DNA from 4 places in the Cobetia sp. 5-11-6-3 genome. Region 3 is predicted to be linked to each of the others. Evidence: predicted binding sites of a transcription regulator. Region 3 holds the regulator's gene; each other region holds the start of a gene.
The links. The regulator PhoB, encoded in region 3, activates phosphate uptake and scavenging genes when phosphate is short. The targets are predictions, from matches to a motif close to TGTCATANNNNTGTCANA.

Region 1 (3,207 bases), on a different contig from region 3:
GGAACAGTTTCCCACTCGTGTGCGCTATACCGCTTCGGCACTCAGCTATAACGTGGCCTATACGATCTTCGGCGGCACCGCACCGCTGGTTGCCACTTGGCTCATCGACTTGAGCGGCAACCATCTGGCACCCGCCTGGTACTTGATCGCGATAGCTGGAGTCGCCTTGATCGGTGGTCTCAGACTGCCTGAGACGAGTGGCATTTCCCTTGCCGACATGTCGAAGCCCCCTGCTTCCAGTAAATCTGCACCTCTGCCGACGGCATGAGCCGGAAGCTGTCAACTGAACCCACAAGCCTCGCAGGATTGCCACGCACCCACTGATGTCACGCCCAGATCGCTACTGGATGAGGTCATTACCACAACGCCCGCAAGCCTTCCCGTCAGAGGAGGACTTGCGGGCGTTTTCGTCGAGTTGAAGGAAAGTCCCGGAGACTGGTGGCGTATGTCGCCAGATTGCCCTCTAGCGTTGTGGTGCGGCGGATAACGTCAACTCGATGGCATCGTGACGCCAGTGTTCATCATCGCAGTCCACTGCACGGCCATTCTGATCGAAGTTGATCCGCGTGATGCGCTGCGCCGGGCTACCCGGTGCCGCATTCAGGGCGACGGCCGTCTCGGCGTCGAACACGCTGGAGGCCAGCTCGAAGCTCACGCGCCGGATGCGAATGGCGTACTGGTGAAGGTAGAGCGTCGTCAGCGAATGCGCCGAGAGATCGAAATCGAGAATACCGGGGAAGCAGTCGCGTCGCAGGTGATGACAGACGTGCAGCACCCGCCGGCCATCGATGCGCCGCACTCGCGTGATGCGATAGACCCCGGCACCCCGTGCAATTCCCAGACGCTGGGCGATCACCTCATCAGCGGGAACTTCCTGAGCGGACAGCACCTCGGTGGAAGCGACCCGCTGCTGCGACTGCACCATCTCGTGAAAAGGCAGACATGCCAGCAGGTCATACCTGAGGCGCGGCGGCGAGACGAACCAGCCGCGGCGGTTCTCGCGATAGATTCTCCCTTCCGCTTCCAGCTGCAGCAAGGCATCTCGCAAGGTGACTCGCGTGGTGCCGAACCGCTCGATCATCTCACGCTCGGACGGCAGACGCTGCGAGGCATGCAGCGGCGCTGCTTCAAGATGGTTCAGCAGCCTGCCCTTGAGCCCGGTGACGGGCAAATCCGCCGTGCGCGTCAGGGAAGTTGCGTCGTCACCTGTGGGCTCGATCGATGATGAAGGCATGCGAAGTTCCTGAAAGATAACGAAAGAGAGCGATTTCTGGCGAGTCACTTGCATGTCATCCAAGGTGTCCATCATGACAAGGCCCGAGAATCGCGATCGCTGTGGTCTAGTGTAGATGTCGCCAGGCGAGTCAGCCCACGCTCGCCGAGCACCATGACACAGGCATGACGATCCGGTGACAGCGCAAGGCTTTCCTGTGTGCTGCGCGTGAGAATCCGAGGCGGATATCTAGCACAGGAGCACGCTGTCATGCAGGGATTTGTCAGGAAATCAGCCGGCACCACGCAGCGTTGCGTCAAAACGTGTATGGCTGATGGCTGATGGCTGATGGCTCATTGCCACGACACTGACATAGTGACGACACGCGACTGTCACAACCGCTGCGTAAAGTCATGTCAGCCCCGAGACTGAACTAGACCACAGAAATTTAGGTGGCAGGTCTCGAGGAAGACTGCGCAGGACAAGAACCAGCTTTGACCCCATCTCGCCTGCCTGCTCGCCTCGGCGGCTCACTGGCCAGGAATGCACTCTCGCATCCGTTGATTACCCCGTCTGGGAGGATTGTCATTGAAGTCGTTCACCGCTACCTCGCCCCGTACCGCCGGCCTGATGGTCTCGGCCCTCATGGCCACCCTGCTGAGCAGCGCCTCCGTCAGTGCCGCTGAAGTGCCGGAAGCACTGCTCAAGGCCGCCCAGACAGAAGGCCGCGTCGACAGCGTCGGCATGCCGGACAGCTGGGCCAACTGGAAGGACACCTGGGCAGACCTCGAGTCGAAGTATTCCATCGCGCACAGCGATACCGACATGAGCTCCGCCGAGGAAGTCGCCAAGTTCAAGGCCGAAGGCGAAAACGCCACGGCAGATATCGGTGACGTGGGCTTCGCCTTCGGCCCCATCGCGGTCAAGCAGGGCGTGACTCAAGCCTACAAGCCGACCACCTGGGACGAGATCCCCGACTGGGCCAAGGATGAAGATGGTGAGTGGATGCTGGGCTACACCGGCACCATTTCCCTGATGATCAACAAGACACTCGTCAGTGAAGATCAGCGCCCCGCTTCCTTCGCGGATCTCGCCAATGGTGATTACAAGGTCTCCGTCGGCGCGGTCGGCAAGGCGTCCCAGGCCAACAACGCCATCCTGGCCGCAGCCTTCGCCAATGGCGGCAGCGAGTCAGACCTGACGCCGGGTCTGGAAGTGTTCGCCGAACTGGCCCGCCAGGGACGCCTGTCACTGGCCGAGCCGAGCATCGCCAACCTGGAGAAGGGCGAGGTGGAGGTCGCACTGCTGTGGGATTTCAACGCGCTCAACTATCGCGATCAGATCAACCGCGACACCTTCGAGGTGGTCATCCCCTCGGATGCCTCCGTTACCTCGGGCTACGCCACCATCATCAACAAGCATGCCGCTCACCCGAACGCCGCCAAGCTGGCGCGTGAGTACATCCTGTCAGATGCCGGCCAGCTGAACCTGGCGGCAGGTTACGCCCGCCCGATCCGCGCCGAGCACCTGACCCTGCCGGAAGACATCGCCGCCAAGCTGCTGCCCAACGAGCAGTACGCCAATGCCCGCCCGGTACAGGACTTCGCCGGCTGGGAAGCCAGTGCCCGACAGCTGCCGCGTCAGTGGCAGTCCCAGGTACTGATCCACCAGCAGTGACCCCCGGCCTCTGTCCAGAGCGGATAGAGCGCGCACCACCCTGACAGACGGCACCGTCCACACGGTGCCGTCTTGAGCTTCACGGAGTCTTCATGTCCCAGCGTGTCATTCTTGTCGTGCTCGATGGCCTCAACCATGCAGTGGGCCGGCATGCCATGGGCTATCTGAGCGCCCTGGTCGAGGCCGGTCGCGGGCAGTACCAGTCGCTGGAGTGCGAACTGCCAGCGATGTCGCGACCGCTCTATGAGTGCCTGCTGACCGGTGATCTGCCCGTCGACTCCGGCATCGTCAACAATGGCATCGTGCGACGCTCGCGT
Region 2 (3,207 bases), on a different contig from region 3:
GATACGGTGGGCATCGGCGTCGATCAGCGCGCAATTGCCGTCATAACGCGCCGGCTGCGTGACATCCACCTGATACTCGACGCCGTCGATCACATCGAAGTTGTAGCTGCGGAAACCTTCCCAGTTGATCAGGGGCTGGGGCGTGGCGAGATTCGGGTCAATGCGATGGAACTGCCCGGCACTGCACTCGAGCCATTCCCGCACTTCCTTGCCGGTAACCTTGAGCGCCACCAGCGTATTCGGATAGAGATAGAGGTCGGCGGCATTGCGGAAGCTCAGCTCGCCGGCCTCCATCTCGGTGAATTGGGTCGGATCATTGTGACGGCCACCGACCTTGAACGGCGCGGCCGCCGAGAGAATCGGCAAGCCTTCCAGATCCGGGTCGCCTTCGACGAAGCGTTTGACGTAATCAGCCTGGGCACGATTGACGATCTGGATCGTCGGGTCGTCCTGCACCAGCGCCAGATAGCTCTTCATCGCCGCACTGGCGCGACCGATGCTGCGGTTGACGTACTCCCGCGTGGCGTCGTGCTCATGCTCGACCAACGCCGCCAGTTCGGCATCTTCCCCCACCTGCGCCTCGCCACCCACCTGAATCGGGCGTGCCTCTGTCTGGCCACTTACCACCCGCCACTGGCCCGAGTCATTGCTCAGTTCGAGATCCATCACGCCCACATGGCTGCCCCAATGCCCTGGCATCATCGCCGGCACCCCATTGAGGGTGCCCTTGGCGATGTCGGCCCCCGGCACCTCGGCAAATTCCTCGCTGGGGAAGACCGCATGGGCATGCCCGAAGGCGATGCCATCGATGCCCTCGACCTGCGAGAGGTAATATACCGAATTCTCGGCCATCACCCGGTAAGGGTCGGTCGAGATGCCGGAGTGCGGGATGGCGATCACCACATCCGCGCCCGCCCGGCGCATCTCGGGCACCCAGCGCCGGGCGCTCTCGGTGATGTCCTCGGCCGTCAGGCGGCCCTTGAGGTGCTTGCGATCCCAGGTCATCACCTGCGGCGGCGCAAAGCCGATATAGCCGATCTTCAACGTCTGAGCGTTGCCTTCACCGTCGGTGAAGGCATGGGGGGTGATCTGATAAGGCGTGAAGTACGGCTCGCCGGTCGTGGCATCCAGCAGGTTGGCGTTCACATAGGGGAACTGCGCGCCGGAAAGCGCCCGTTCGAGATACTCGAGCCCGTAATTGAACTCATGATTGCCGATGTTGCCGACATCGTAATCCAGCTGATTCATGACCTTGTAGGCCGGGAAGACATCACCCTCCTCGAGACCTTCCGCCGCCATGTAATCGCCCATTGGGCTGCCCTGAATGAGGTCCCCGTTGTCCAGCAACACGCTGTTGGCCACCTCGGAACGCGCCTGCTGGATCAGGCTCGCCGCCCTCACCAGGCCGATGCGCACGCTGGGACGATCCTTGTAATAGTCGTAATCCATCACGTTGGCGTGGATGTCGGTGGTCTCGATCACGCGCAGTGACAGCGTCGCGGCATTGGCTGGCTGAGCGATCATGAAGATACCTCCGAGGCTGGCCAGGCCAAGGATGGCTGCCCGCAAATGGGGCTTGCGCCGACGTCCGGGGTGCTGCGCAACACCTGGCGCGTCAGACGCCCGTTGATCTTCGCTAGCCGATGAAGCATTCGCCATCTCTCACTTCCTTGTCATGGGGGGATATGCCAGTGCCCCTTGGGGGCAGCGCTCCATTATTCAGATGCCGACGCCTCAGGCAACTGGCGGTCCCTGCCCGCCAACCAGCCGATTCCCGCCATCAGCACACTGAGGGAGGCACACACCATCAATGCCAGCTGCCAGTCACCCTGCCGATCGTAGAGCGCCCCGATCAACGGCGGCCCCATGGCCGCGAGCAGGTAGCCCAGGGTCTGCGCCATGCTCGACAGCGACGCCGATTGCATGGCATCGCGCGCCCTGAGCCCCATGAACGACAGGGCGAGAATGAAGCTGGCCCCGGACCCCGCACCGAGCAGCAAGACCCACACCAGCGCCCACCCCGGCATCAGCCACAGCCCGATGAACCCTGCCAGCGACATGCAAGGCGTCGCGAAGGCGATCAGGCGTTGATCCTTCAGGCGCGGCATCAGGGGCACCAGAATCAGCCCCGGCAAGGCCGAGGCCAGCTGCAGCAGGCCGTGCAACGATCCCGCCTTTTCGGGGGAAAAGCCGTTGTCCGCCAGCATGCTCGGCAGCCAGCTGTTGACGGTATAGAACAGCAGCGAATTGATCCCCATGAACAGCGTCACCTGCCAGGCCAGTGGCGAGCGCCACACGGCTGCCTGACGCACCGGCCGCGCGGCACCCTTCTCGGCTACCTTCTCGGCTTCCTTCGCCGCCGTCGGTAGGGAGCGATGCGACAACTGTGGCCACCACACCACCATCGTCACCACTGGCAGGATGACCACGATGAGCATCGCGAACTGCCAGCCATCCGCACTATCCTGCGCCAGCGGCACCATCACCGCCGAGGCGATGGCGGCCATGATGCCCATGGTCAGCACATAGCAGGAGGTCAGCAGCGCGATGTGTCGGGGAAAGCTGCGTTTGACCAGACTGGGCAACAGCACATTGCCCACCGCGATGCCCGCCCCGATCAAGGCGATCCCCACATAGAGCGCCAGCGTGTTGCCCTGCACCCGCAGCACGATGCCGGCGGCGATCGCCAGCAAGGCAAGGAAGACACTGCGCTCAAGCCCCACATGCCGTGCAAGACGGGGTACCCAGGGGGACACCACGACGAACGCCAACAGCGGCAGAATCATCAGCAACCCTGCCGCCGTGGCATTGAAGCCCAGCGCCGCCTGCAGACGCTCAAGCAACGGCGCGATACTGGTAAAGGGCGCACGCAGATTCATGGCAATCATCAGGATGCCGGCGATCAACACGGCAGGATGGCTCAATCGCCGAACAGGAGAAGAGTGGCAGAGTTCAGTCATGAGACGCTCGCAGCGAACTTGGAACGGACAGATAGCGGGACGACACATCAAAGGTGAATTCCCGCGCAGATTAACGATAGCGTAATCGCCAATATCGCTGCAGAATTGAGCCATCATGACATCAGATACCTGAAATCAGACAATCTGCGAGCCGACATGTCAGCCACCTCCTCTAGGACCTCCGCGACGCCGATTTCCCTTGCCACGCGAGACGCAACCTCATCGTCAGGAGTCGCCAGCGGTCACT
Region 3 (3,207 bases):
TGATCGCGCGCTCGCTGGCGGCGCTGGACCTGGCCCATGGCCACCGTCTTTCGACGCTCGGCGAAGGCTCGCTGGGCCATTGGCTGTTCCGCCAGCCCGACCTGACCCGCAGCGCCATCGATGTCAGCCGGGCGCCACTGAGGCTTGCCAGCACGCAGCCGCTGGCACGCACCGCCAGCCTGTGGATGCGCCGCTCGATGTTCTCGCACGGTCGCTTCCGGGTACTGGTCCAGGAAGGTTTCACCCCTCGGTTCCAGCACGCTCTGGAACTCTGATTCCCCACTGCCGTTCGATCAGGAGTCCTGATGTCAGCGTCATCCGCTTCCCGCCCGTCCAAACTGGCCGATTACCTCGCCCTGACTCGTCTGGACCGCCCCATCGGCACCTGGCTGCTGATGTGGCCGACCCTCTGGGCCCTGTGGCTGGCGGCCGATGGGCTACCGGACCGCGATACGCTGCTGATCTTCGTGGCTGGCGTCTATCTGATGCGTGCCGCCGGCTGCGTGATCAACGACTACGCGGATCGCCACTGGGACAAGCATGTCGAACGCACCCGGGATCGCCCGCTGACCTCAGGACGCATCACGGAGCGCGAGGCGCTGACCCTGTTCGGTGTGCTGGTCGCGGCCGCCTTCGTGCTGGTGTGCTTCACCAACCTGACCACGGTGCTGCTGTCGATCGTCGCCGTGCTGCTGGCGGCCAGCTATCCGTTCATGAAGCGCTTCCATCATCTGCCGCAGGTGGTGCTGGGTGCCGCCTTCGGCTGGGCGATTCCGATGGCCTTCGCGGCGACGCTTGAGGAGGTGCCGACCTATGGCTGGTGGCTGTTCGCGGCCAATCTGATGTGGACGGTGGCCTACGACACCGCCTATGCGATGGTCGATCGCAATGACGACCTCAAGGTCGGCATCAAGTCCACCGCCGTCCTGTTCGGCCGCGTCGACAAGTTGATGATCGGTCTGCTGCAGCTGGGCATGCTGGCGGTGTTGATCGGCATCGGCCTGCACCTGGCGCTGGGCGGCTTCTACTGGCTGGGGCTGACCGCGGCGGCCGTGACCTTCGTCTGGCAGCAGCGCCTGATTCGCGAGCGGGAGCGTGGCCCCTGCTTCCAGGCATTTCTCAACAACCACTGGTCCGGCCTGCTGATCTTCGCGGGCATCGCGCTGGCGACCTGGCCAGCTGCCTGATCCCTCTTTCCGGCCAACGGGCCCGAGTCCTCATCCGGTCTGCCAGCGACCTTCCTCGTGCGGCGAGGCGTGACATTCACGCCTTGATAGAGTTGAGGGACTCGCTGGCAAGCCGGGCGGCAAGCTGCCAAGCTGGCGATTGTCATCTCACTGTCATATAAGCAGGTTGTAATCGTCATCGACTTGTCATTCTGGCGCGTGCGCCGACTGCTGCATGGGATCTAGCGATGAGCTCCAAGACCGTACTGATTGTCGACGACGAATCCTCGATACGCGAGATGATCGCCGTCGCCCTGGAAATGGCGGATTACCGCGTGCTGGAGGCCGACAATGCCCAGGACGCCCACGCCATCGTCGTCGATGAAAAGCCCGATCTGCTGTTGCTGGACTGGATGATGCCCGGCACCAGCGGGCTGGAACTGGCGCGCCGCCTCAAGCGTGACGAGACCACGGCGGAGCTGCCGATCATCCTGCTCACCGCCAAGGGCGAGGAAGACAACAAGATCCAGGGGCTCGAGGCCGGGGCGGACGATTACATCACTAAGCCCTTCTCGCCACGCGAGCTGGTGGCACGCCTCAAGGCCGTGCTGCGCCGCACCACGCCCAAGGGCGTCGAGGAGTCGGTGGAAGTCGAGGGTCTGATGCTCGACCCCGCCAGCCACCGCGTGACCGCACACGGCAACTCCCTGGAGGTCGGCCCCACCGAATACCGCCTGCTGCAGTTCTTCATGACCCATCAGGAGCGCGCCTACACCCGCAGCCAGCTGCTGGATCAGGTCTGGGGCGGCAATGTCTATGTCGAGGAGCGCACCGTGGACGTGCACATTCGTCGTCTGCGCAAGGCGCTGGGCGAGGGGCATCAGCACTTGATCCAGACCGTCCGCGGTACCGGTTATCGCTTCAGCGCCCAGGCCTGAGACGCGGATGCGCTACTGGACGAACGAGCTATGGCGGCTGGGCTATCTGGCGGGCGGCTTCGGGCTGGTCGGCGGACTGCTCGGCCTGCTGGGCTGGGGCCTGGCGCTGGGGCTGGCGCTGTACCTGTTCGTCCATCTCAAGCACCTCAAGAGTCTCTACACCTGGCTGATCACCAACCCCCATGAAGAGCCGCCGCCCGGCGATGGCGTCTGGGGGGATCTGCTCGATCGTCTGTATCGCTACCAGAAGGGTCAGCGTCAGGCACAGGAGCGACTGCGCAGTATCCTCAACCGCATCCAGGAATCCTCGGAAGCGATGCGCGATGGCCTGGTGATGCTCGACAACCACGGCGACATGGAGTGGTGGAACAGCGCTGCCGAGCAGTTGATCGGCCTCAAGGCCAGTCACGACCGCGGCCAGCACGTCACCAACTATCTGCGTGACCCCGTGTTCATCGATTACTTCAATCGGCTGGCCTATCGTGAGCCGCTGACCCTGCAATCGCCGCTCTCCGACAACCTGACCCTGCAGATCTCCATCACCCTGTTCGGTGACAACGAGCGCCTGGTGATGGTGCGTGATGTCACCCGCCTCTACCGTCTCGAGGAAATGCGCCGCGACTTCGTGGCCAATGTCTCCCATGAGCTGCGCACGCCGCTGACGGTACTGGCCGGCTACCTCGAGACCTATTCCGACTATGCCGATGACCTGCCCCCGCGCTGGCAGCGTGGCCTGGGACAGATGCAGAGTCAGACCGACCGCATGCAGCACCTCGTCGAGGATCTGCTGACCCTGTCGCGCCTGGAGACCGACGAGCTGTCGGGCGAAGGACGTCGCATCGACATGGCACAGCTGCTGACACGTATCCGGGAAGATGCCGAAGGCCTCTCGAAGGAGCGGCATGTCATCACGGTGGAGGTCGAGCCCGGACTGGCCCTGATGGGTGAGGAGCAGGAGCTGAGAAGCGCGATCTCGAATCTGGTCTTCAATGCGGTGCGTTACACGCCGGAAGACTGCCACATCACGCTGCGCTGCCAGAGCACCAGCGAGGGCGTGATGGTCGAGGTGGAGGATGACGGTGACGGCATTGATCCCGTGCATC
Region 4 (3,207 bases), on a different contig from region 3:
CAGTTCCGGTAGCTGCTGAGCCGTCAGGCTGGCAAACAGCACCGCATGCAGTGTATGGCCACTTGGAAAGCTGTAGCGATCCAGCGGTGGCATGGTGCATTGGATGGTCGTGAAGGTGATGAAGGGGCGCTCACGGCACAGCCGGGTCTTGAGGGCGCGATACAAAAGGGCGCCGGCCCCCGCCGCCAGTCCGAATTCCAGCATCAACCAGCCACCTTGCACGTGATGGAAGGGCAGGCTGAGTGTCAGCAGCAACCAGACGGGCCAGTCACCGAGGCGCGAGACCACGCGAAAGAGGGTCAGGATCGGCCGATACAGCGCCAGACGTGCCACCTGGCGACACAGCCGCCACTCCAGCAGGTCGAGTCGCTCAAAGACGGGAAGGCTGCGATCGTGCATCGGGCTTCTCCTCGGCGAGGCGTAGACAGGCAAGAAAATGCTCGGCGACCTGGCTCCAGGCCATGGGCTCGACGCGTACACGGGCCGCTCTTCCGAGACGTGCGATACGCGCTGGTCGCTGGCAGACTTCCACTGCCTGTTCGATGAATCTGTCCGGCTGGGTGCAGGGGGCCAGCAACCCCTGGTGGTCATCGCGGATCACTTCCGCAGCGGCCGCGTAGTCGAAGGCCACTACGGCCAATCCACTGGCCATGGCTTCCAGCACCACGTTGCCGAAGGTCTCCGACAGCGAGGGGAACAGGAACAGGTCGGCACTGGCGTAATGGGCAGCCAGCGCCTCGCCGGTCTGGAAGCCGGCGAAGATCGCCTCCGGCAGGCGTTGCTCAAGGCGTTCGCGCAGCGGGCCATCGCCCACCAGTACCAGCGCGATATCCGGCTGCACGGCCTGCATGGCCTCGTAGCTGCGAATCAACAGCTCGATGTTCTTTTCCGCCGCCAGGCGGCCGACATGCAGCGCGACGGGCTGCTGAGGGCCGACGCCCCACTGGCGACGCAGCGCTTCACTGCGATGAACGGGCGAGAAGCGCTGACAATCCAGCCCGCGTCCCACGACCCGGACATGGTTGAAACCCTGTTGCGCGAGAGTGGTGGCCTGGGTGCGTGTCGGGACCAGTGTCAGGTTGGCGGCATTGTGGAAGTGCTTCAGCCCCTGACGTACCAGGGGGCGTAATGCCCTGAGATGATAGTGGGTGCTGTACTGGTCGAAATTGGTATGAAAGCCTGCCACCACGGGCACGCCGAGGCGACGCGCGACCATCAGGGCACTGATCCCCAGCGGTCCCTCGGTGGCGATGTAGATGACGGAGGGCGGATGCTGGCGCCACAGGGCCGTCAGCCGTCTCAGGGCAGGGGCGCCGATCTGGACGGTGTCATAGCCCGGAAGACGGAAGCCGCGTACCTGTAGCTCCTGCGCGACTCGTGGTTCATGGTTGCCGTCGCGGGGTGCGGGCCGCACGAGCTGCAGCTCGCAGCCCCGCGTGATGAGTTGATCGCACAGATGGCTCAGCGTGTGAGCCACGCCATTGATTTCCGGGTGCCAGGTTTCACTGACAAAGGCGATACGCTCCATGACGGCTCCTGATGACCTTTGAACGAAGTATTGGCCATGGGAGTGACGCCTGCATAACAGCGAGGTGACGAAGTGATGACACCCCACGCAGGTGTCGTTGCAGCCGCGGTCACTCCAGCGGGCAATCTCCCGCGGGCAATCTCCAGCAGGCAATGCTGCCAGGAGGCAGCGGATTCAAGGCGGTCACAGGTCACAGTTCACAGTTCACAGCTCAAAGACCAATCACGCTGGCCGAAACTGACACGGGGGCGACAGGCGCGGCATGAAGGACGCCGTGGGCGAGGCATGCCCGACGCTCGTTTGGCAAGGCGAGCCCCTGAAGGGCTCGCCAGTGAGGCCGGCAGCCCCAGTTTCAGCGTTTCTCGAGCAGCTCGCGTGGATTGATCGGCTTGCCGCCATGGCGCACGTCGAAGAGCAGTTCAGGCTGACCGTCATTGCGACGTGCCATGCGACACAGCGGGGTGCCCGGCGTGACCTGCTGACCGACCTTGACCAGTATCTCTCCGCACTGCGCCAATACGCTCTGCAGATTGCCTGAATGGTGGAGGATGACCACATTGCCCAATTGCCGCATGTTGTCGGCAAAGCGGACTTCACCGCTGGCCGGCGCGCTGGCGACCCCATTGCCGGCCGTGCGAATCCGCATCGGGGCCAGTTGGCCATTGCGGTTGGTGCCGAATTCGCTGATGACTTCGCCGGCGGCAGGCCAGCGCCACGATTGACGCGGCTTCTTCAGCGGACCCGGATCCGGGCGTGCCACGAGACTGCCGCCGCTGGCACGCGCATTGGAAGCGCTTCGGCTGGGGCCACCATTGAGGGGAACCGAGATCAGGGTGCCGACTTTCAGGTCATTGGGGGGAAGCCCCGGGTTGGCGGTCTGGATGCGCTGAGGATTGGCTCCGAAGTAACGGCCTATCTTCGAGTAGGTGTCCCCGGGGCGCAGCTGATAGCGATAGGGGCCACCGGAGGGGGCACGCTCACGCGCGGTGGGCACCAGGATGCGCTGCCCGACCTTGAGGTCACGGATCTTGACGCCGGGGTTGAAGCGGGTGAGGCGCAACAGGGGAATGTCAGCGTCGCGTGCGATCTGCCCCAGGGTGTCGCCCTTCTGGATCGTGATCCATTGGCCTGCCGGTGAGCCGGAGTAGCTGCCGGTGGCGCAGCCTGTCAGCCACAGTGCCAGGCTCAGCCACGCCAGTAGCCGCAGCGGCGCGCGAGATGTCCTGTGGAGAAATGTCGAGATGGCGCCCACGGTCAGGCGCACAGCGCCCAGCGGCTCGTGGGGCATGTCAGAGTTGTTCAATGTCGTGTCCTGCACGTGACAGTCGGGCATCCTTGTCCTTCCAGACCTGATTGAGCCATTGCTGAAACCGTTCGCGGTAGGCAGCGTCCGCGTGATAATCCCCGTTCAGCATCCAGGGTTCCACCGGGCGTTGCACGATATCCAGATGGATATCTCCCCCCTTGCCACACAGAAACTCCCAGAAGCTCGCGCTGGCGTGACGATAGTCCAGCGTGGCGTCGAGTATGCCTGACAGGCGGTCGCCGAGAATGCTGATCACCTGAGCGCTGCCGCCGGCGCGCGGCCTGAGCAGATGAGTGTACGGGCTTTGCTGTTGATCATGCTTGCCTGACGTGAAGCGCGTGCCTTCCACGAAGTTGAAGATCGACATGGGCGA

Region 1: a site for PhoB is predicted at 1,398-1,415, ahead of HXS66_RS14285 (UTRA domain-containing protein). Genes of this name have one in related genera too.
Region 2: a site for PhoB is predicted at 1,661-1,678, ahead of HXS66_RS12880 (bifunctional 2',3'-cyclic-nucleotide 2'-phosphodiesterase/3'-nucleotidase). Genes of this name have one in related genera too.
Region 4: a site for PhoB is predicted at 1,592-1,609, ahead of HXS66_RS00925 (glycosyltransferase family 1 protein). Genes of this name have one in related genera too.

What each region holds. Positions count from the first base shown of each region.
Region 1 is NZ_BLWJ01000008.1:270,841-274,047, reverse strand. Features, by position in the region: gene HXS66_RS14290 (MFS transporter) at 1-268, shown strand, start outside; gene HXS66_RS14285 (UTRA domain-containing protein) at 464-1,234, opposite strand; gene HXS66_RS14280 (ABC transporter substrate-binding protein) at 1,802-2,890, shown strand; gene HXS66_RS14275 (alkaline phosphatase family protein) at 2,983-3,207, shown strand, end outside.
Region 2 is NZ_BLWJ01000007.1:152,502-155,708, forward strand. Features, by position in the region: gene HXS66_RS12880 (bifunctional 2',3'-cyclic-nucleotide 2'-phosphodiesterase/3'-nucleotidase) at 1-1,524, opposite strand, end outside; gene HXS66_RS12885 (MFS transporter) at 1,716-2,924, opposite strand; gene HXS66_RS12890 (AraC family transcriptional regulator) at 3,117-3,207, shown strand, end outside.
Region 3 is NZ_BLWJ01000005.1:90,986-94,192, forward strand. Features, by position in the region: gene HXS66_RS10125 (chorismate lyase) at 1-275, shown strand, start outside; gene ubiA (4-hydroxybenzoate octaprenyltransferase) at 306-1,187, shown strand; gene phoB (phosphate regulon transcriptional regulator PhoB) at 1,415-2,104, shown strand; gene phoR (phosphate regulon sensor histidine kinase PhoR) at 2,112-3,207, shown strand, end outside.
Region 4 is NZ_BLWJ01000001.1:242,140-245,346, reverse strand. Features, by position in the region: gene HXS66_RS00930 (phosphatase PAP2 family protein) at 1-399, opposite strand, end outside; gene HXS66_RS00925 (glycosyltransferase family 1 protein) at 371-1,528, opposite strand; gene HXS66_RS00920 (LysM peptidoglycan-binding domain-containing protein) at 1,881-2,831, opposite strand; gene HXS66_RS00915 (acyltransferase) at 2,818-3,207, opposite strand, start outside.